Regions from separate parts of the Sphingobacterium sp. 40-24 genome, predicted to be linked through region 2. Evidence: riboswitches for the same ligand, from Rfam matches in the RefSeq annotation. Region 2 holds a riboswitch; the other holds the start of a gene.
What was found. A riboswitch is a leader RNA that binds a small molecule or an ion and turns the genes downstream of it on or off. The one in region 2 is predicted to bind fluoride.

Region 1 (12,315 bases), on a different contig from region 2:
AATAGAAGTTTTTCAACATGACTGTCCTTTTTGGGTCCCTTTAGTAGAAAATAACGAAATCAATACAGAAGGCGCTCATTACTTTGTAGAAAAAAATATACGGGAACTTTTACAACAGTCCGATCAGATCGACGCTATTGTGCTTGCCTGCACCCACTATCCCTTATTGCTGCCCGTAATCAAAAAATATACACCAAGCAATATCAATATCATTTCTCAGGGTCCAATTGTTGCAAATAGCTTAAGGGACTATCTCCATCGTCATCAGGAGATTGAAACTATTTGTTCCCAAAATGGACAATTGGCCTTCTATACGACAGATGATCCAAGAGACTTTGAAAGTAAAGCAAAAATATTTTTTGGAAAGCCAATAGCCGCAAGCCACATCAGTGTTTAACAAATAAAAGGCAATGATTTTTAAAACTTTTACTCCCTGGTCTTCGTTATGTTGATAAAAAGGCTAGTACAATGAAAAAGAACTTTATAACCATTGCTTACAATCAGGATACACAACATTGTGAATCCAAAGAATTTTCAAGTATTCAGGAAAGTGCAGATTATTTTAAAACTTTCGAGACATCTGCCCAGCCTAACTATGTACCGGTGTGTATCTACAATTTAAACACAAACACGATTCTAGATATAAGTGATTATTATGTAAACAAGGAAACTGAACTCCACCGAATCGTAAAACACTGCCTGGCGGAAAAATAACTCTTTTAATATTTAAAATCTATTGGCTGGCTAGCATCCTCCCTTTCTTATTAATAGAGTTATATATTTATATTATTACATTCTGTAAAATAATATTTCATTAATTTTTAATATCTTCAAGCAGATAATCAGACCAAAAAACAAGTCACAGATAATGAAAACCAAACTGACAATAAGCCTCTTAACAGTATCTCTAGGATTAACCGCATGTAATTCCAACCATGCGAATTCAAATTCGAGTTCGGATAGCAGTTCAAATGCTGCAACTGATACAACAAGTTACCCACCGGTAGAAACACAGAAGGCAAACACAAGTTATAAACCAGCATTTGCTGGACAAACGAGAATTCGGGGTACAAAAATAAGCACGCCGTTCGAAGGTAAAGTAATTGCTGAGGGATTAAAATCTCCGTGGGGCATAACCGCGCTGCCTGATGGCCGATTATTAATCTCAGAAAAAGAGGGGAATTTTCGCATTGCAACGGCGGACGGTAAATTAAGTGACCCAATAAAAGGTTTACCTCAAGTCAATAGCAGTGGGCAAGGTGGACTTTTGGGATTACGACTTGATCCAAAATTCGAATCAAACCGTATGATTTATTGGGTTTTCTCTGATAATACCGCTGCTGGGACGTTAACGGCTGTTGCAAAAGGAAAACTGTCTGCAGACGAGAAATCGATAGAAGGTGCTAAGGTGATCTATCAAGCTACTCCGGCTCATAAAGGGAATCTGCATTATGGTGGCCGTATTATCTTTGATAAAGAAGGAAACATTATTTTAAGTACGGGTGAAAGATCTGATTTGGTTACAAGACCATTAGCGCAAGATCTAAATGCTGCATTAGGCAAGATCTTACGGATCACTACTGATGGACAGCCTGCTCCAGGAAATCCATTTATAGGCAAGTCAAATGTCCGTCCGGAAATTTACAGTTATGGACATCGCAATCCTCAGGGCCTCGCCTTACACCCGGAAACTGGCGATCTTTGGGAAACCGAATTTGGTCCGCGGGGCGGCGACGAGCTGAACAGAATTGAAGCTGGCAAGAATTATGGATGGCCAACGATTACGTATGGTATAGAGTATAAAGGCGATAAAGTTGGTGCGGGTATACAACAAAAAGACGGTCTGGAACAACCTGTCTATTATTGGGATCCGGTCCTCTCTCCTAGTGGAATTACATTCTATACCGGACAGAATATTCCAGAATGGAAGAATAATCTCTTTATTTGCGGTTTGAGCAGCATGCACATTGCCAGAATTATACTGAAGGATAACAAGGTGGTTGGAGAAGAGCGTCTATTAGGTAGTGAAGGACAACGATTTAGAGATATCACGCAGGGAAAAGATGGCGCGCTGTACGCTATCACAGATATCGGAAAATTATATAAAATTGATAAAAAATAAATTCCTTGATTCGACGCAGCCCCTCTCAAATGGGCTGCGTTTTATTTTGACTTGGCCCTCAAAAACACACTTTCAACTACTTTTATTGATCTTATTTTCTATATTTCTTTTCGAACATGACAAATACCATAGTTTGGCTCGATTATTGATCATCTATTAGCGAATCAATAAATTATTATATGGTAAAAAAAGAAAAAATGAAAAAATTATTAGAAATTAATCCCTTGTCATTCTATATGACCAACTGGGGATTCGTAAACAACACCGCCCCAAAAAGAACGCGCAAAACCTGCCAATCTTCTCCCAAAAATTAAGCGTTCTTGCTTAAACAATTCAATTGAAATTTATTAAAATCATCTGCTGATATCCTCCATACGGATATTAAGTAAGAGATTTATTTCTTTTACTAAATCCGTATGGAAGGACATTAAGCTATGCGAAAAAATAGGCCAATAAGATCACGACAATAATACAAGCAATCATAATGTATTTATTCAATTGGCTATTTTTCTCTCCTTCGTCACTTTTATAGTGATAATCTCGTTTGTTGGGCAAATTCATAAGCTTGTTTTTATTCATGATGAAGTTACGGACTTTTTTCCATATTATTCGTGATGATAAGGCTCCCCCTTCATGATGGAAAAAGCACGATAAAGCTGCTCTGTAAAAAACAAACGAATCATTTGGTGCGAAAACGTCATCTTCGATAAAGCGATTTTTGATTTTGCCCGATCGTAAATCTTTTGGTCAAACCCATAGGGGCCTCCTATAATAAATACCAAATGCTGAACACTTTGTACCATCATTTTTTCCAAATAAGCTGAAAACTCCAAGGAGCGAAATTCTTTTCCATGTTCGTCTAGCAGAACTACTAGATCTTGTGGTTGTAGCTGTTTCAAAATCAGCAAAGCCTCTTTATCTTTTTGCTGTTCAGCAGAAAGATTCTTGACATTCTTGATATCGGGAATAACGACAATACTGAAGTTCACATAAAACTTTAATCGCTTAATGTACTTTTCAATACCTTCAATTAGGTATTTGTCATCCGTCTTACCTATACAAAGTAATGTTATTTTCATCGAAATATATTATTTGTTTTTGCCATCAATAGCCAAATAAAAGCTAACTTGCTCGATCCAAAATAATGAATATCCATTAGCTTCCTGTCATTGTCGAAAAACTGTTCACCAACTTTTGTCTAAGACCTGTTATACTAAGTCTAAAAGCTACCATTCTAATAAACCCAAAGGCGCACAAAGTTCCGATTTTATTTAAAATAAAAACAATCAAAACGACAAAAAAACATTAACCCCATTTGTTCATTTAGTTTTAAAACATTTATTTTTGCGTACACCCTTAATACATCACGTTGAAAATGGATAATAACCTTGTTTTACTAGCGAAAACAAGCCGGACGCGGTAAACGAAAAAACCGAATTTAAATCATTCGGTTTTTTTCTGTTATTTAGGAATACTTATGTAAAATTAACCACTAAAATGGCGCATCATCAGGCATATCGTTCATTCGGGAGGGCATAGTAATACCTCCACTAAAACCTCCAGCACTAAAATCATCTGCAAAGTTTGGCGACGGATTCAAGGCCGAAGCAGAAAATGTAGCCGGCGCATCACCGAATCCATCTCCACCACCCATACCCGAAAACTCATCTTCTAAATCCACAAACTTCACAAATTTACCCACAAAGCGAAGTGGAACAATTCCGGTCTCACCATTACGGTGTTTTGCAATAATAACTTCACCGACACCGGCAGTAGGACGTCCCTCTTCATCTTCTGTCAAACCATAATATTCAGGTCGATATAAGAAAAGAACCATATCAGCATCCTGTTCAATAGAACCAGACTCCCGTAAATCGGACAACATAGGACGCTTACTATTGCCCGGTCTTGACTCTACTGCACGGCTCAATTGCGACAATGCAAGCACGGGGATATTTAATTCCTTAGCTACAGACTTCAACGCGCGCGAAATACTACCAATCTCTTGTTCCCGGTTACCCCCGCCTTTACCGTCTGCTTTACCGTGCATTAACTGCAAGTAATCGACGATCACCATTTGGATATCGTATTGTGCTTTTAGACGCCTACATTTTGCTCTAAATTCGAACACGTTCAACGCCGGCGTATCATCAATAATAATAGGCGCATCAGTTAATCGACCAATTCTCGAATGTAATTGTTGCCATTCATGATCAGCAAGATTTCCTTTTTTCAATTTCTCTTGCTCAATTTCGGTTTCACCAGCGATTAGACGATTGACGAGCTGAACAGATGACATCTCCAGCGAGAATACGGCGACTGCTTTACCGTGTTCCACAGCGGCATTACGCGCGACAGAAAGTACAAATGCAGTTTTTCCCATCGCTGGACGTGCTGCAATAATAACAAGATCAGAAGGCTGCCAACCTGAAGTCATACGATCCAAGGCTGTTAAACCCGAAGGCACACCTGTTAGACCATCTGTGCGATCCCGGAGCATTTCAAGATTAGAAATCGCCTCACGCATAATATCATCCATCTTTCTTGAATCTCTTCGCAAGTTATTTTGCGCGATATCAAACAAGCTTTTTTCGGCATGATCCAAAAGATCGAAGATATCTGATGTTTCATCATATGAACTATTGATAATTTCGGTAGAAACCTTAATAAGCTCACGCTGAATATATTTTTGAGAAATAATACGGGCATGATACTCAATATTAGCTGCAGAAACCACGCGGTCTGTCAATTGCGTAATATAGTAGGCACCGCCGACCATTTCAAGAGCCCCCATCCGTCGAAGTTCCGAGGTAACTGTCAATATATCAATTGGAGAAGTCTTTTGAAAAAGGCCAAAAATTGCTTCAAAGATCTTTTGATGCGATTCTTTGTAAAACGATTCTGGTTTTAGAATATCAATAATTTCACTCAGTGCATTTTTCTCCAGCATCAAAGCACCCAGGACAGCTTCTTCAAGGTCCACTGCCTGCGGCGGAAGTTTACCCAAACCGCTCACCAAATTATTTAATTTGGTACGACGTTCGCCATAATTACCCCGTTTGTTATTATCCGTGTTATTCGCTTCAAAATTACTGTCGTTCATCATGATATTATATCAGAAATATAGCTTTGCTATCCTTATAAATTTTAGATAGGATAACAAATGTATAAAAAATAAAATTCACCACCATGAGGATTTACAAACAGGGAAATTCGACGATCAGATCCGAACCCCCAAAAAGCTTTGATGGACACAGATTTACAGGATTAGTTTTCAACACCTACTGTTGAAAAGATGTTGAAAATAAAAATTTACCACTCAAAATCAATACTTTAAAAAATGTTAATAACTTAAACTATTGTGAATAAGCAAAATGGTCAAAAACAAATCAATATCCTCCACTACCATCAAAATAAACTGACTTTGATATGAAAACAAATCCCTTTTTTAGCACCGAAAAATATTCATATATTGTATCTTTGTAAAATGACGCACGATTCCTCAACACTAAAGCCCTACAAAGACACCAACGATGGGAAGAAGAAACAGGTAGCAGATATGTTTGACAATATCTCGCATTCCTATGATTTTTTGAACCATTTCATGTCTTTGGGTATTGACATTATATGGCGTAAAAAAGCCATCAATTCCTTAAAGTCCATAAAACCGCAACTGATGTTGGATGTAGCGACAGGAACTGGTGATTTTGCACTGGAATCAATTAAAATCTTGAATCCAAAAAAGATTATTGGTGTCGATATCTCCCAAGGCATGCTTGAAGTCGCCAAGAAAAAGATTGCAAGCAAGGGATTAGCGAATCAATTTGAAGTTCAGTTAGGAGATTCTGAGCGGCTTCAATTCGAAGATAACACCTTCGACGCAGTTACTGTAGCATTTGGTGTCCGCAATTTTGAAAATCTGGAAAAGGGCTTATCGGATATATACCGCGTATTAAAGCCTGGTGGGAAAGCTGTTATTTTAGAATTTTCTAATCCGAAAAAGTTCCCCATTAAACAATTGTATAATTTTTATTTCAAGTTTATCACACCAACCATTGGAAAATTCTTTTCAAAAGATTCCAGTGCATATGAATATTTACCGGAATCCGTTGCTCAATTTCCGGACGGCCAAAAGTTCGTGGCCATAAACAAAAAAGCTGGTTTTAATGAAACTATTGTTAGACCACAGACGTTTGGCATCTGTACCATCTATATTGCTACAAAATAGGGTGACCGAGGCGCTTTTTTTTAGGGAAAATCTGATTAAATTTTAAATACCAACTAGTTACAATATATGACTAAAACAGTTTTTATTACAGGAGCAAGTTCCGGCATCGGTCAGGCTTGTGCCGAAGTTTTAGCGAAAGAGGGGTATAATCTTTTACTTTGCGCGCGCAGGTTAAACCGTTTAGAAACATTAAGAGATACACTACTTGCGGCCTACCCGACTATTCAGATCCATATATTTGAGCTCGATGTCCGAGATGCTAAGCAAGTTGCAAACCAAATTGGAGGTTTGCCCCCCGAATGGAAAAAAATAAATATTCTCATCAACAATGCTGGGTTGAGCCAGGGATTAGATCCTATTCAAGATGGTGATATCGGCGATTGGGACAGAATGATTGATACCAATATCAAAGGCTTATTGTATGTAAGTAAAGCTGTGATACCCCTTATGGATACCGACAACGGCGCTCATATTGTTAATTTAGGATCTATTGCAGGGAAAGAGGTGTATCCGAATGGAAATGTGTACTGTGCCACCAAACATGCTGTCGACGCATTGACTAAAGCGATGCGTATTGATTTGCTAACGCAAGGCATTAAGGTAACCTCCATCGATCCCGGAATGGTAGAGACAGAGTTTTCGGAAGTTCGTTTTCATGGAGATCGAGAAAGAGCTAAAAATGTTTACAATGGTGTACAACCTCTAACAGGGAAAGATATTGCGGAAACGATCCTTTTCGTCATTACCAGACCAGCACATGTTAATATCAACGATCTCTTAATCATGCCTACAGCGCAGGCCACAGGCACACTTGTCAATCGAAAATAATTCAAATATCATGTCATTAGAAATACAAATAAATCAAGACATTAAGGCAGCAATGATCGCAAAAGACACGGCAAAATTACGTGGTTTACGTGCGATTAAAGCAGCTATCCTCTTAGCGAAAACAGAAAAAGGTCATGCAGAAGATCTTAGCCAGGAGGCGGAGATTAAAGTTTTACAAAAACTTGTCAAACAACGTCGCGAATCTGCTGAAATTTATAAGACTCAAAACCGTGAAGATCTGTATGAAATTGAAGTTGAGGAAGAAAAAGTAATCGAGGCTTACCTACCCAAACAGTTAAGCAAAGAAGAAGTTGAAACCATTGTCAAAGCAATTATCGTAGAAACAGGAGCTTCTTCCATTAAAGATATGGGTAAAGTAATGGGTGCAACAAATCAAAAGCTTGCAGGACAAGCTGATGGCAAAACAATCTCTGAAGTCGTTAAAAGTCTTCTCGCATAAAAGTTTTCAAATCACTCGAGTCAAATTAAATCGGGTATGTCTTCCCTGATATATCGATTTAATTTGACTCTTTTTTTTATTTTAATGATGGATTTTCAGTGGAACCTCAAGAAGTTTGATGAACTCAACAATAAAGAACTGTATCGTATCTTAAAGCTTCGAATGGAAGTTTTTGTTTTGGAACAAGAATGCTTATATCCTGAATTGGACGATAAGGACTTTGCTTGTCTCCATCTTTGGGCGGAACACAATGATGATATCATTGCATACACGAGATTAGTTCCGCCTGGTCTCTCCTATCCGCAGGCTTCCATCGGTCGGGTCATTGTCGCTGAGCAAGCTCGCGGAACCGGTTTGAGTCAACAATTAATGATTCATTCCATCGAATCTCTCTATAAAGAATTTGGTGAAGGCGAGATACAAACAGGCGCACAATTTCATTTAAAATCCTTTTATGAAAAATTAGGGTTTAAACAAATCTCCGAGCCCTACCCTGATTACGGAATCCTTCATATTGATATGATTAAACCCACAATTTAGTAAATTCAGGCATGCAAAACGTTGTCATCATCACGGCCGCTCTATTTGGCGGCTTCGCTATTATCCTAGGTGCATTTGGAGCCCATGCGTTCAAAAAAATCCTATCCGCTGAAAAACTGGAATCCTTTGAGGTCGGCGTGCGATATCAAATGTATGCTGCACTAACCCTATTGATTCTAGGATTCAATTTTCGGTTTGAGCTTCAGTCTGAACGAGTGGCATTTTATCTGATCACACTAGGAACTATTTTATTCTCTGTAAGTATATATTTTCTATCGTTTGCTGAATACTGGAAAAAGAATCTAAAGTTTCTTGGCCCAATTACCCCGCTCGGCGGATTGCTTATGATCGCAGGCTGGGTTGCTGTTATCGTTCGTTTTTTGTAGATTTGAAATAAATATGGCAATGATGTCTGCCCTGAACCGCCCTGATAAGCTGATGACGTCTACTATTTTAGTATAAAACAACAATTTTATATAAAGTGTAGACTTATGGCTATAACACATTCAAATCAAAGCAATCTTCATTTTTTTCTTAAATGGCTTATCTCCTGTAGTGCGATAGGTTTCATTGTCGGATCTATTTGTGCGTTTTTTCTCTTTTCCCTCAATTGGGTAACGCAGTACCGGGAGGCTCATCCTTGGATAATTTATGGACTTCCCCTAGCGGGATTTGCCATAGCGTTGTCCTATAAGTATTGGGGCGATCCATCAAGCAAAGGAAATAACCTGCTGATTGAAGAATACCTTCGTCCCCAACGCCGCATTCCGCTTATCATGGCGCCGCTTGTCTTATTCGGAACTTTACTTACACATCTGTTTGGGGGTTCGGCAGGCCGTGAAGGAACTGCTGTACAGATCGGTGGAGCAGTTTCCGATCAGCTTAATCGCTGGTTTGACTTCGATAAAACTGAACGTCGCATCTTAATTTCGATCGGCATCACTGCAGGATTCGCCGCTGTGTTTGGCACCCCGCTCGCCGGAACGATATTCGGCCTGGAAGTACTATTGATTGGCAAAAAAAGATATTTCGGTATCCTGCCCTGTTTATTTACCGCCTTTTTTGCAAACTTCAGCTGTCAATTATGGAATATTCCACACACCCATTATCCACTTCATGATGTTATTCCAATGCTGTCCTTAACCAATATTGGATTTAGCCTTGCCGCAGGCATTCTATTTGGCGTTACAGCATGGCTTTTTACATTTGCCAGCGATTTCTTTAGCCTTCAATTCAAACGAATTAAATATCCTCTGCTTAGACCGGCGATTGGCGGTATTATTTTGGTACTTATCATTACGTTATTTCACAGCAACAGCTATATTGGACTTGGCATACCAATGATTCAGAATGCATTTGTCGATCAGTCGAATTATTATGACTTTATCATTAAATTGCTTTTAACGACTTTTACCCTTTCTGCCGGATTTAAAGGCGGAGAAGTCACCCCGCTATTTTTTATTGGGGCAACCTTGGGGAGTGCATTAAGCACCGTTATTCCGCTTCCCATCAGCCTGCTGGCTGCCATGGGCTTTGTAGCCGTATTTTCAGGCGCTACAAACACCCCGCTCGCCTGTATTGTAATGGGTTATGAATTATTTGGGATTCAACCTATCTTATTTATAGCGATAGCGTGTATAGTCGCTTTTTTATTTTCCGGAAAAAAAGGAATTTATATTGCACAAAAAGGCGGTTTAAAGGAAAAATTATACCGCAGACTCAATTTATAAACAAGCAATACGCTTTCAGCTTCTTTGTCTATCTCCTTGTGTTCCATTATGGACTACTTCAAATAAACACAAGATCGGACAAAAAAACATGCTAAAAAGAAGAGTGCAGATTACAAGAATGGATAGATGACATCTGAACTACAGTAGTTTTCCGTGCAGAAAGAATGCTGCAACAGTAAAATAGATAATCAATCCGGAGACATCCACCAACGTTGCAACAAACGGCGCTGATGCTGTCGCTGGATCCAAACCGAACCGACGTAGGATAAATGGAATAAACGATCCCGACAAAGTTCCCCATAAAACAATAAACAATAAGGAAACCGCAACCGTAAAGCCAATTGAAATCCAATAAGGACCATAGTCATATAGACCAAGAAAATGCCAGGCCAATATCCGTAGAAATCCGATCGAACCTAATATCCCACCTAAAATTAAACCGGAAGAAACTTCGCGCTTCATCACATACCACCAATCTTTAAGCTTTAACTCTCCGAGCGCCATGGCACGAATAATTAAAGATGCCGCCTGCGACCCCGAATTACCTCCACTGGATATAATTAAAGGAACAAACAAAGCAAGCACAACCGCTTTTTCCAATTCCCCCTCAAAAAAGCCCATTGCTGAGGCTGTAAGCATTTCGCTAAAAAACAAAATGATTAACCAGCCAGCTCTTTTTTGAATCAATTGCAACAAGGGGGTTTTGGTATAAGCCAGATCCAATTCTTCCATCCCTCCAAATCGCTGGATATCTTCTGTATCGCGATCTTCAATTCGGTCCAACACATCATCAAATGTCACAATTCCAACCAACACCCCTGCTTCTGTAACGATAGGCAAAGCACTGCGGTCATATTTTTGAAAAATCTCGAAGGCCTCTTCCATGGGTGTAGAGGCTTTAATCGCGGCAAAATTGTAGTCAATTAAGTCGGAAATCTTAGTAGAAGAATCCGATAGTAGTAATTGACCAATTTTCAAGTCATCGATCAATACGTTTTTCTCATCAACTACATAAATAAAATTGAGCGTTTCAGCTTTCCTTCCAAAAACTTTAATATGCCGAAAGACATCATCAACAGTATAATAAGGACGAACTTGCACATACATTGGTGTCATAAGTCGGGCTATACTATCCTCTTTATATCCGATCAGCTCCAAAGCCATTTGCTTCTCGCGCTCATTCAATAGATTGATCAGATATTTAATCAGATCATCCGGCAATTCCGACAATAATTCATTCCGGGTATCCGGCTTCAAATTATTCAGCAATTCGGACAGCTCATGCTCCGTCATGGATTTGATCAACGTATATTGAACATCCATTTCAAAAAAAGAAAAGATCTCCAATCTATCCTCCAAAGGATAGTCCATAAACTCTTGATGTTGCTCCCCTTTACTTAAACGCGATATTTCTTCCGCGATATCGGCCGGGTGTAATGCTGAATTTTGTTCCATTGGAAGAAAATTTTAATGGATTTAGCGCAAAAGTAGCTTATTTTGTATTATTTTCAACAATCTGAAAAACTATTTTTTCCAATGGGAATTAGGGCCAGCTTTTCATAAAATCGTCTACCACTGCGCTGAACGGTCCATTTGACGTTCCTTGCCCATTAACTTTACAATAGCTTAAAAATTAATTAATCCAGGTGCTAGCTCTACAGGTTCAAGCCCCGCCTTAAACAACCGTGCTTTTAAACCACCTTGCAGTACAATGGTCCCGTCATTTACGTGTAGCCAGCTACCTTCACGCAAGCCTATAACAGGTTGGCTGTTCAATTGATGAAATTCCTGAATTCGCGTTTCCCTCGTCTCTCCTTTATGTGTAGAATTTGGATCTGGATCCAAATAATGTGGATTGATATTAAAAGGTAAGAAACCAAGTGCGTTAAAACTAGGCGGATAAACAATAGGCATATCATTCGTGGTTCCAATTGTTAATCCGGTCAAATTGGACCCCGCGGATGTGCCCACATATGGAATCCCCTTTGCTACTTGTACGCGCAGTTGCGGAACCAAATCCAGATCATACAGCGTTTTTAAGAGTAAAAATGTATTTCCTCCACCAATAAAAATAGCTTTAGCATCCTGAATAGCCTTCTTCATATTGTCAAACTCATGTAGCCCCCTAACCGTCACGCCCTCATCTTTCAGGGCATCTTGTACCTTAGCGGTATAAGCATCAAAGGAAATTCCTGAAGGTCTCGCAAAAGGGACAAACAGCAATTCGTCTGACTGAATAAATTCGACAAAATCGTGCTTAATATAAGCTAAAAACTCACTCCCATGGATCGTGCTTGTACTTACGACCAATAACTTGTACGCTGGATTAATCTTCATCTTCTATCGTTAAAACATTAAATAAAAAGTACCTTTGGCTTTATTAATTGTGAGGCCAAAGGTACAGTTT
Region 2 (12,315 bases):
TTTCTTCGTGGAAAGCCCAATTATATTGCTTGCAGCCATTATTTGGTATCTCAAAATCTACGAAAACGGGAAGTATTGCACTTTCCCGCACGCCATCGAATTGCTGAATAAAAAGTATTCGGACGTGTTCACGATTTTAACTTCCTATCCCGATTTAGAAAATTATTTGTCATCGTTTATGGACGCTTGGCAAAGTGGCGCACAAGACCAATTACAAGGTCAGATAGCATCGGCAAAAATTCCTTTATCAAGAATGATTAGCCCGCAACTGTACTGGGTTATGACGGGCGACGATTTTACGCTCGACATCAATAACCCGAAAGAACCAAAGATTTTGTGCGTAGGTAATAACCCCGACCGCCAAAATATTTATTCGGCAGCTTTGGGTTTGTACAACTCCCGGATCGTAAAATTAATCAACAAAAAAGGACAGTTAAAAAGCTCCGTCATCATCGACGAGCTGCCGACGATATATTTTAGAGGACTGGACAATCTCATCGCAACGGCGAGAAGTAATAAGGTGGCGGTATGCCTGGGTTTTCAGGACTTTTCGCAATTAACAAGAGATTACGGCGATAAGGAAAGCAAGGTTATTCAGAATACCGTCGGTAATGTTTTCAGTGGGCAGGTTGTAGGCGAAACGGCAAAGAGCCTTTCCGAACGCTTCGGTAAAGTGTTGCAGAAACGCCAGAGTATGACCATCAACCGAAATGATAAATCTACTTCTATTTCAACTCAGTTAGATAGTTTAATACCGGCATCTAAAATATCGACGCTAACACAAGGGATGTTTGTAGGAGCAATTTCAGACAATTTTGATGAACGTATTGAACAGAAAATATTTCACTGTGAAATCGTAGTAGATAATGACAAAGTAGCTTCCGAAACTAAAGCCTATCAAAAAATACCGCAGATTTTATCTTTCACAGATAAGAACGGTACAGATAATATGAAACAAGAGATTGAAAAAAACTATCGGCAGATAAAATCAGACGTAGTTCATATAATTGAAAGTGAATTGGAGCGAATTAAAAACGATCCAGATTTGCAGTATTTGGTGCAAGAGTGATAAAATAAAAGGAAGATGTTAGATCTCCCTTTTATTTTGCCCGTATACTATGTTACTAAAATATACTACGAGGTATATGAATACCTTTTGTCCGTATAATGCCTTCCTGAAATTTTGGAGTTTCTTTCTGCTTTTCCACTTGCTCCAGAGCATCTGCTTTTTTATCTGGCGAAAGGGATAATTGTATCTTCCGGTCAATACCTGCTAATTCGGTTTTGAGTTCGCTTAGTCGTTTTTCCTTTGCCCAGGTTCCGTTTACTACTTGCTGAAGTATAGGTATATCTTTTTGGAACTCTATGATATTCTCTTGCTCTTTTTTTATGTAAGTTGGCAGTTTTTCCAATGCCCTCAAAAAGTTCAATGATGCGGTTTCGGGTTCTTTTGCCATTACACCACTGTTGAAGGTATATTTGATATTTCCCTCGCCCTGAATAAAGAAACGGTTATGTTTTTCTACAAGACTGCTACTATCTTTTTGTGTGGCTTCGGTTTTAACCAAAAGCTGAAAACCGTAAAGATTTCCGATTTCTTCATAATCTCCACCTGTACGAGCTTTGTCCGCAAGCTCATTGAGTTTAGTTCCAATCTGTTTTGGGTTTGCATTAGCTGGTAGGTCGGCTAACTGAACAGCATTAATAATCGTACCGTCCTGCTTTTTCTGAATACGTCCTTGAAGGTTAGTCCAATCAAGGCTCATCCTGTCAAAGCGGGATTGAGCTTTACCCAGTTCTGCCGTAAAATCTTCCAGCTTGTATTTCGCACTTGATTTGGAACGGTTAAACGCCTGTTTTTCGCTTTCCAATCCAGCAATCTGTTTTTCTACTTTGGCTTTATCCAACAGGTCAGTATTTCCCGAAAGAATTGCTACATATTCTGAGAAATTCATTCCCGATTTTTCGTCCATACTGCCCTCATCAATAGTACGTTTACCGAGATTATTGGATTTTAATTGGTCGATAAATAACTGTTTATTGAACAACAGATTAAACTTATAACTATCTAGTGATTTTTCAACGGCATAGATAACTACATCTACTTTATTATCGGCAAAGAACTTGGCAATCTCATTGCCTTTGCGGATTGCTCGACCATCACGTTGGGCAAGGTCACTTGGTCGCCAAGGTGTGTCCAGATGATGAATGGCAACAGCTCTTTTCTGTGCATTGACACCTGTACCGAGCATACTTGTTGAGCCGAATAACACACGGATTTTGCCCTCATTCATTCCTTTAATCAGTTCCTTACGTTGGTTGTCCGTTTTTGCTTCCTGTATAAAGCGTACTTCGTTTGCAGGTATACCGTGGTCTTCCACGAGTTTGCGTCTAATTTCGGAATACACATTCCATTCATTAGGCTTATACGTTCCCAAATCCGAGAACACGAACTGCGTTCCTTTCTGTGCGTTGAATTTGTTGTAATATTTGGCAATATTACCTGCACAATGTGAAGCCTTGCTATCGGGATGGTCTTTGTAAGCTCCGCTTACCATTTGCATATCTAATGACATCTTACGGGCATAGTCCGTAGCAATCAGCATCTTTGCTTTTTCTTCTGTTGGAGATAAGGGCGGTCTTCCCAACAAGACTGCATTTCCTGTTTTGGCAAATTCCATCAGTTTTTTAATAAATACATCCTGGTCGGGAGTTGGTGGAATGTTATACAGGATTTCATTTTTTACAGGTCGGTCGATACCAATATCCTTTGCAGTACGGTAATCCGTAATTTCCGAGTAAAACTGTGCAAGCTCGGGTACTTTGATAAAGTATCGAAAACGTTCTTTCGCCACAATATTGTTGGCAACCGAAAACTCATAGTCAGTCGTTTTTCGGGCATAGATTGCTGCCCACGCATCAAAACAGTTAATACCTTGTTTTTCCAATGCCCGTGGTCGCAGGTATTTAAAGAGCAGGTACAATTCCGTCAATGAATTGCTGATAGTTGTACCCGAAAGAAAGGTTGCACCCATATCTGCATCGGTACGCTCCTGTATGGTTCTGATTGCAAACAGCAGGTTTAACGCTTTTTGGCTACCGTCCACGTTACCCAATCCAGCTACACGGCTGTGACGGGTGTTAAACATCAGGTTTTTAAACTGATGGCTCTCGTCGATAAATAAATGGTCTATGCCCATCATTTTAAAATCGACAATATCATCTTTGCGATTTTCAATATCGTGCTGTAAAGTCTTTAGCTTTACTTCGAGGTTTTCTTTCCGTTTAATGGACCCGGCAAGCATACCTCTTGTTACTTCAGCTCCCTGCGACTGCATCGCATCGAGGTTTCGCTCCACATTATCCAATTCTATTTCGAGGATTTCCTTTTGAATTTCTGGCGATTGCGGTATCATACCGAATTGGTCGTGTGTTAAAATCACACAGTCCCAATCGTTGTTTTTAATATCTCCGAAAATTCGCAGGCGTTTTTGCGGTGTAAAATCTTCTTTGCCCGGAAAGAGGATTTTAGCGTGTGGATAGGCAGTGCGATAGGCTTCGGCGATTTCGTGCACATTACTTTTCAGCCCGATTATCATTGGTTTATGAGCAAGTCCCAAACGCTTCATTTCCTGTGCTGCCGTACACATTATCAATGTTTTTCCTGCACCTACTTCGTGATCGCAGATAGCACCGTTATTGAGTTTAATCATCAATACGGCATCTTTTTGACTTCCGTACAGGTCTTCAATGCCCAATGCTTTACGGTCTAATCCCGGAAACTCCTGATGGCTTCCATCATAGTTTGGGCGAACAAAACAATTAAACTTATCATTGTATTGGTCGGTTAGCCTTTTTTTAAACTCATTGCTCTGTGCGTGTAACCAATCGGTAAAAGCGGTACGTATTTCGTCAATTTTAGTGTTTGCCATCTGTATGGCTTCCATATCCTTTACTTTGACTTCCTTGCCGTCTATTTCGACTTTTTTGGTGATATCGGGCGTCGTATTGACAAGAGCGTGTTTGAGCAGAGCAACGCCATCAAACGTCCTGCTTTCAGCCTTTACCGCATATTTTACCCATATATTTTGATTGCCCCGATTACAGATTACGGAAAAATTATCGGAACTGTCGGAATAATGGATATTCACTTCCGCATCGAACAGGTGCGAAGCAAATTTGGCATAAATACCTGTGGGTATCCAGCGTTCACCAAGGTTAAAGTCCAGTTCCTCAAATTCGATACGTCTTGGTCGGGCTTCTTCCAATACCATAAGGCTGTGCTTTGCTTCGGTATTTTCGGGATTGCTTTCTACATATTCTATTATTTCCTGTGCTTTTTCTACCACGTTACCGGCTATCCAGCGTTCGGAAATTTCGTATTCACTTTGCAGGGGATTATAAAAAATACGACCGTGCAGAGCATCTTTCAAGGCATCTGCAGACATACTGCTGATTTCGGACATATAGTCCAAATCAACACTTCCGTATTTATTCAATGAGGATGCTAATGCTTCTTCGGGATTATCGGTTGCTAATGTTGTCGTGGAAAAACTTACAGGATGGCTGAAAATATCCGCTTTATGGATAACACTCCCTTTTACACGCTCCAAATAAGGGATTTCTTTTCCGGCACTATCCGTCTTAATCAGCTTGATATTATCGGCACTGTTCAGACTACCGTACCTTTTTACAAAAGCATCGTACAGTTGGTTTAAATTTTCTCTTTCTGCCTTATGTTCGGTTTGTAGTTCCGCTTCTTTATTGTAAAGCTGTTGGTAAATATCACGTACTCCGATATACGCTTCGGCTCTTGCTTTCTGTAAAGAAGGTAATTGCAATGGGTAGAACATTGCAGTTTTATCCACTTTATCTACTTCCTGTAAATGACCTACCCAACCATTATCAACCACAAGGCAATCGTTACGATGGAACGATTGCAATTCGCCACTATACGGAGCAGGCTTAGGAATGGCTGCAAGAACAGGTACGGAAATAGCTGGTTTATCAGCCTGGTCATTTCCGTTAGACTGCGAAAATAAATCGCGAATAATTTCCTGTTTTGTTCCGTTGGGTGGAACGGTTCTATTGACCGAGCCATTGGAAACTGAAGGCGTATAAGGTTGCTGCATTGCTGAACTGAACAGGTCGATTTGGCGACCAATGTTAGCCCGTTGTTTTTTGGTAGTTTGCTTTTTAGATTTCGTTGCTTTCTTTGGTGGAGTTAAAACCGCTATGTTTTCATCATCATTTTCAAACAGGTCGAAAATGCTTAACTGTTTTAATTCCTGCGGACTTTCCAGTATGATGGCTGATTGTGTTAAACGATGTTGTTCCGGCTGAATGATTTCACGCTCTTGAATTTCACGTTCAATAACTGGAGGTGTAACAATGGGCTGTGTCGGAATTTGAACAATAGGTTCATCATTCCGTTTTTCTTTGTACAAAGACAAGTTTAAATGCTTTCCAAAATCATCGGAAAGCATCTGTTCAAGGCTATTTGCAATGCCCTCAACACCCTTGTTGTGTGTATAGATTAAAGCAGGTTGCCCGTAAGGGTCGGTAGCTACTTTCCAATGTGTATGTACAATTTGTCCACTTTTATCTAACAAAGCATTGCTTGGCGTACCGTAGCCTGTTTTCGTACTTTGGCAAAATAAATCTTCTCTTTCGGTCAGATTTTGTTTTGCTGTATTCTTTTGGAGAATGATAAGATCACTGCCGACCTCAGTACCTGCATAATCAGTAAATAGATTATTGGGTAAGCGAATTACGGATACCAAATCGTTGTTTTCCATCAACGCTCTGCGTATAGGCTCGTTATTCGGACTGTTTAAAATCCCTTGTGAGGTAATAAAAGCCTGTAAACCGCCCTCACGGAGCATATCGTTACCTTTCAGAAAGAAATAATTGTGAATGCTTCGGGCAGCCTGAACTTTTGCACTCTCTTTACTACGAGAATACGAAAGGTCAAAAACAGAAGTATCGCCAAAAGGGATATTGCTGGCAACAACATCGTAACTGTTTTGTTCTTTTTCGGGTATTTCTTCAAAACCGCTTATACGGACAGTGCTTTCGGGATAAAGCTGTTTTAATATTTTTCCTGTGAGCACATCTTTTTCATAGGCTGTAACTTTGGTTTCGTTCCCTGCAAAGGATTCGACAAATGATCCGATACCTGCCGATGGTTCAAGGAACTTGTCAATGTGCAAACCCTTATCACGCATTGATTGCGAAATGGCATCTATCACCTGCGGTGGTGTATAAAAAGCGGTTAGTACCGAGCTTTTCATACTGTCCACGTACCTGCGGTATTGCTTTTCGTCTTGGGGATTTTCTTTTAGCAGTTGGTGGAGTTCCTGCACAATCGGGAAAAGGTTATGTTCGGTTTTTCTCCAATGGTTGATGTCTATATCATCCGCTATGGGGTTCAGCACGAATTTAAGACCGCCAAATCCGCTGTATTGCATCATTAGCAGTCTTTCGCCTACGGTGGCTTGACGGTTCTCCTTTTCCAGTTTAAAAGCAATTCGTAAGGCATCAATGTTTTGTTGGAGATGTTGCTTTTTACTGAAGCCCATTTTTCTCTATCCATATTGCAATGGTTCCAGTTACTTCGGTATAAAGAGCATCAAACTCATAGGTGTAAGCGAAATCATCAGTTAATTTATAGTTGGAGAAAACAGGCTCACAGACGGTGAACATTTTAAGAGCGAACGGTCGTAGTTCTTCGTCTGCCATTAGGGTATCAAACTCATTGCATACGACTTGGAAAACCGTATCGAATTTGGAGAAATGCAGATTTTCAAACAGGATATAATTGGCAATCTCGTTGCATTGCTCAACTACGTTTCCCGAACGGAAAGCCACCTCATAAGCATTGGCAGCCCACGATGAACGTTGGTCGATAAACTTTTGGTCGTGTGCCTTTTCAGGGAAGCTGCTGTTTAATAATTCTTGCAGTCGTAACCTGAAATACGATAGGTCTTTTTGCTGTGTACTCATACTATAATTTTGTTTAGAATTTTGCTTGAAGCCTAAAATTATAAGCGGAAGCAAATGCCTTTGTGAATGTTGCAAGGTTTGGCGTTGAGAGGCGGTATTTGGCGTAATAGAATGAAAAGACAAAAAGGATATTTCTTTACGGCAGATATATTATAATATTTTTTTAATACATTTGTCGTTCCAAAAGGAAATGGTGTTCTTCCTTACCCAACCGCTTTTAAAAGCTGATGACGCCTGATTAAATTAAATGTTTAACATTTTAATCGGGTTGGTTATGTCAATAAATAACAAAAAGTCATTCGGTCAAAAAATCAATTTATCTACGAAAGTATTTTTCAGAAAGTATCCTTCAATTTCCTACATCCTTAAATGGACATTTTTATGTTTGCTTATCGGACTTTGTGTTGGTAGTGCTTCAGCAGGTTTTCTGCAATCATTGGACTGGGTTACAAATTATCGTGAAAATCATTTATGGTTAATTGCATTATTGCCAATTGGTGGTTTTTTCATCGGTTTGCTCTATTACTATTTGGGCAAAGACATTGAAGCAGGAAATAATTTGCTTATTGACACCATTCACAATCCAAAAGAAATTATCTCGTTCCGAATGGCTCCGTATGTGTATATCGGAACTATTGCTACGCATTTTTTTGGCGGCTCGGCAGGACGTGAGGGGACGGCTTTACAAATGGCGGGTGCTATTGCCGACCAATTTGTCAAACCTTTTCGATTGACAGAGAGCGAACGAAAAATTTTAATTATTTCGGCTATTTCCGCAGGTTTCGGCTCCGTATTCGGAACACCATTAGCAGGTGCAGTCTTTGGTTTGGAAGTTTTTCTAATCGGACGACTGAAATATGATGCTATTTTTCCTGCATTTGCCGCAGGAATTATTGCCGATTTAGTTACCAAACTTTGGCAGACACATCACACACATTATCACATCAATTTTGTACCCAACATTTCATTTCTAAATATTATATATGCAATTATTGCAGGGATTATTTTTGGGTTATGTTCCGCAACATTTAGCAAGGTCATTCATAAAACAAGTGCGATTTTTAAATCAAAAATTGAATTTGCTCCTTTTCGTCCCTTAGTTGGCGGAGTGATTGTGGCTTTTGCGGTTTGGGCAATCGGCACAACAAAATACATTGGGTTAGGTATTCCAACTATTGTTCACTCGTTTGACCAACAATTACCTGCATATGATTTTGCGTTGAAAATGGCTTTTACTATTATCACACTTTCGGCAGGTTTCAAAGGCGGCGAAATAACGCCGTTATTCTTTATCGGAGCAACTTTGGGAAATACTATAAGTTTATTCATTCCGTTACCAACAGGACTTTTGGCAGGAATGGGATTTGTTGCTGTATTTGCAGGAGCAACCAATACACCATTAGCTTGTATTATTATGGCAATTGAACTATTTGGTGTTGAATGTGGTGTATATGTAGCTATCGCTTGTGTAATTTCGTATCTCTTGTCAGGCCACACTAGTATTTACGGTAAACAAATGATTGGCGAACCAAAGAACCGCAGATTTTCAAATCACCAAGGAAAACGCTTAACTGAACTCAATGGAAATCATAAATAAACAATTTGTAAAGGATAAAAATATTAAATCCACTTAAATTGCTAACACACTTACTGACTACCCAATATTTGAAGCATCCTGCCGACTTCAATATCCATTCGGGAAGAGGCAAACCATTTTTTGCCGAGGTCTTTGAGTGATGACCCGATGTGGTAAAGCTCTGTCTTGTCAATAATTTAAAAACGGTCGTTGATATAGAGAAATTTTTATACTTATTTTTTCGGTTACAACAAAGATAGATTTGGTTACATCCCGGATTTTTAAACCACTGAACTTTGTCAATAATTAAATTTTAAAATATGAAAATTGTATTGACAGGTTCTTTAGGGCATATCGGAAAACCACTTGCAGAAGGGTTGGTAGCAAAAGGACATTCCGTAACGGTTATCAGCAGTAATGTCGGCAGACAAAATGAGATCGAAGCTATTGGGGCAGTTCCTGCTGTTGGCTCGCTTGAAGACGTAGGTTTTCTTGTGAAAACTTTTACAGGTGCAAACATCGTTTATCTGATGGAACCGCCCGCAAATTATTTCAATAAAACTATCGATGTTTACGCACACAGGATAAGGATAGCTAATATTTACGTACAGGCTATTCTATTGGCAGGTGTAACCAAAGTGGTGCATTTGAGCAGTATCGGTGCACATACAGATCACGGAAACGGAATGCTCCGAATTCATTATGAGGTAGAGCAGATTTTAAAAGAATTACCGGAATCGGTTTCCCTGAAAGAAATGCGACCTGTTGGCTTTTACTATAACATGTTTGCATTTATACCTGCTATCAAATCACAGGGGGCAATTATCCAAAATTATGGTGGCGATAAAAAAGAACCTTGGGTTTCGCCTTTAGATATTGCCAGTGCCATTGTAGAAGAGATGGAAAAACCATTTAACGGCAGGACAATTCGTTATATTGCCAGCGATGAAGTTTCTCCAAACAAAGTGGCTCAAGTGCTGGGCGAGGCAATTGGAAAACCCGATCTGAAATGGCAGATGGTTTCTGATGAACAATTTTTAAATGCTCTGTTGGCTATTGGTTTCAATCCACAGGTTGCCAAAGGTTATACAGAAATGAACGCCAGCCGAAGAACGGATGCCTACGAAGATTACAATTTGTACAAACCGCAATCATTGGGTAAAGTAAAATTGACCGATTTTGCAGGCGAATTTGCAACCGTCTTCAATAAAAAATAAATATCTTTATACTGTGCAAAATAAGCCTACATATCGAATAAAAACCATTAGCGAATACCATAAGGTCAGGGAGTTGCCCAAGCCACAGCACCCTCTTATCAGTGTGATTAATTGTGCCGACATTCGACATATAGGCAACGTATGTGATTATAGATGGATGCTCGATTTTTATTCCATATCGCTCAAACGGTCTTCGTATTCTAAGGCAATATATGGGCAACAGGAATATGACTTTGATGAGGGGATTATGTATTTTTCTGCACCGAAGCAGTTATTTAGTTTTGAAATAGATAAAGAGGCAACGCCCGATTTTTCAGGGTGGATATTGCTTGTTCACCCTGACTTTTTATGGCATACGAGCCTCGCTGATAAGATCTTAAAATACGAGTTCTTTGGTTATGATGTACACGAGGCATTATTCCTATCGGAAAAGGAAGAATTACTATTGAAGAATATTATTCTGGGTATTCAGCAGGAGTATCACACGAATATGGATAAGTTCAGCCAGCATATTATTATTTCACAAATAGAAACGTTGCTCAATTATGCCGAACGGTTTTATGAGCGGCAGTTTCTGACAAGAAAAATCACTAATCATCAAATCCTGGACAGACTGGATAAATTATTAAACGATTACTTTAACGACAACGATCTGGCTTCAAGAGGACTTCCTACAGTTCAATATGTATCGGATAAATTAAACGTGTCGCCAAACTATTTAAGTGGCTTACTTAAAATATTGACAGGACAGACCACGCAGCAACACATTCACGATAAACTGATTTTAAAAGCTAAAGAAAAACTTTCAACAACAGATTTGACGGTTAGTGAAATTGCATATGGATTAGGTTTTGAGCATTCTCAATCTTTTAATAGAATATTCAAAAGTAAGACTAACCAATCTCCTTTAGAATTTAGAAAATCATTCAATTGAAATTTGAGAATGGTATAAACAAACTCTTTATAGAAACGAGAGGTTTTTATTGTTTATTCAATATTTGAAGCATCCTGCAAACTTCAATATCCATTCGTGAAAAGGCAAACCATTTTTTGCCCAGGTCTTTGAGTGATGCCCCGATATGGTAAAGTTCCGTATCGTCAATAATCAAAAATCGGTCGTGAGCATCGGAGAAAATCTCAATCTCAATAATGGGAGGATATTGGATGTTGTACCGTTGTAAATCCAGCCGTAATTGATTGCTGATAGATTTGGTATGTATGGTGGAGGCTACATTTGTATTGCGCTTACTCAATAAGGTCAGCACCGTATCATCCACATAATTATCAAGCAGGATAATGGAATTTCCAGCACTACGGATAATATCAGAAACAAAAGCATCGGCATCAAAAACCTGTCCGTTGTAAAAGATACCTTTTTCGCTGTGGAGCTTGTCGTTTTCCAAAGCCTTAAAGATTTTCTCAAATTTTTGATCGGCTTGTAATTGCTTCAATTCAATCTTATCCAAACGATGAAATAAAGAGGCGTTACTGATTAGCATTCTTCTCATTTCTACGAAAGCTTCCATAATTTCAACGCTCACTTTAATAGCAATATGTGAACGAAGTATAGCAGATGCCATTGCAATACCTTGTTCGGTAAAAGCATAAGGTAGATAACGTCTTCCACCATAGTTTAAACTTGAGGTTCCAATTTGGAACCTCAAGTTTTCAAATTCTTCATCTGTCAATTGAAAGCAAAATGAAATAGGAAACCTTTCATATTTCTTTTTACCGCTTTGTTGAGGTTCTTTGTTTCCACTTGGTGTAAGGAAGCGAGGTCGCTATCTAGCATTACTTGCTTTCCACGTAAGGAATAAATCAGGCTCTTGATTTCCATTGTGCTAATGGTAGGTTTGTTTTCCATTACTTTTTGTAACTTTTGTTTTTTTCAAATTCAAAAGAGGTTTTGTATTCTTCATCCAATATGATAAAGGCATCGAACTTCTTTCCTGCCTTGCTTTTCATTCCTTTAATAAGTGAAGTTTTACCTTTATTGATAAGACTTTCAATATCGGCTATCCTAATTTGTACGCCACACACATTACGGAACTGTATCCAATTACAAACTTCATCAGGGCACTTTACAATTTTATCCCGGATGATGAGTTGCTGGCTTTTACATTTCGGGCAATTCAGTTTAGGCAGGTTGTTTTGAGCAATGGAAGTTTGCAATAGTTCATCGGTAATAGATATTGCATATTTTTCCATTTCTGTTTGAAATGCTCCGACATCAGCTTCATTGTTTTCTATTTTCTGCAAGGCAAGTTCCCATTCAGCGGTCATTGCCACATCTGCAATTTTGCGGTCTTTTACTAGTTCATATACCTGCAATCCTTTTTCAGTGGGTATCAGGGATTTCTTTTCTCGTTGGATATAGTTGCGGGTAAACAGCGTTTCGATTATCGCTGCCCTTGTAGCAGGCGTGCCAATACCGATATTTTGCAGGGCTTTCCGTTCGTCCTCGTTTTCAATTTCCTTTCCTGCATTTTCCATTGCCGACAATAGCCCGGCTTCTGT

Region 1: it holds a riboswitch for fluoride, as region 2 does, so the genes downstream of both, BGP15_RS03105 (voltage-gated chloride channel family protein) here and BGP15_RS21640 (voltage-gated chloride channel family protein) in region 2, are expected to answer to the same signal.

The regions. Positions count from the first base shown of each region.
Region 1 is NZ_MKWH01000008.1:163,462-175,776, forward strand. It holds gene murI (glutamate racemase) at 1-397, shown strand, start outside; gene BGP15_RS03055 (hypothetical protein) at 469-714, shown strand; gene BGP15_RS03060 (PQQ-dependent sugar dehydrogenase) at 869-2,122, shown strand; gene BGP15_RS03065 (hypothetical protein) at 2,555-2,701, opposite strand; gene rlmH (23S rRNA (pseudouridine(1915)-N(3))-methyltransferase RlmH) at 2,728-3,201, opposite strand; gene dnaB (replicative DNA helicase) at 3,615-5,225, opposite strand; gene ubiE (bifunctional demethylmenaquinone methyltransferase/2-methoxy-6-polyprenyl-1,4-benzoquinol methylase UbiE) at 5,610-6,350, shown strand; gene BGP15_RS03085 (SDR family oxidoreductase) at 6,417-7,178, shown strand; gene BGP15_RS03090 (GatB/YqeY domain-containing protein) at 7,189-7,638, shown strand; gene BGP15_RS03095 (GNAT family N-acetyltransferase) at 7,675-8,178, shown strand; gene BGP15_RS03100 (DUF423 domain-containing protein) at 8,190-8,564, shown strand; fluoride riboswitch at 8,571-8,633, shown strand; gene BGP15_RS03105 (voltage-gated chloride channel family protein) at 8,670-9,908, shown strand; gene mgtE (magnesium transporter) at 10,047-11,363, opposite strand; gene pepE (dipeptidase PepE) at 11,535-12,245, opposite strand.
Region 2 is NZ_MKWH01000059.1:27,007-39,321, reverse strand. It holds gene mobC (conjugal transfer protein MobC) at 1-1,069, shown strand, start outside; gene BGP15_RS21650 (helicase-like domain-containing protein) at 1,125-6,581, opposite strand; gene BGP15_RS21645 (DUF1896 domain-containing protein) at 6,568-7,005, opposite strand; fluoride riboswitch at 7,183-7,249, shown strand; gene BGP15_RS21640 (voltage-gated chloride channel family protein) at 7,280-8,602, shown strand; gene BGP15_RS21630 (NmrA family NAD(P)-binding protein) at 8,902-9,798, shown strand; gene BGP15_RS21625 (helix-turn-helix domain-containing protein) at 9,812-10,732, shown strand; partial or broken gene BGP15_RS21620 (ORF6N domain-containing protein) at 10,779-11,590, opposite strand; gene BGP15_RS21615 (type IA DNA topoisomerase) at 11,662-12,315, opposite strand, start outside.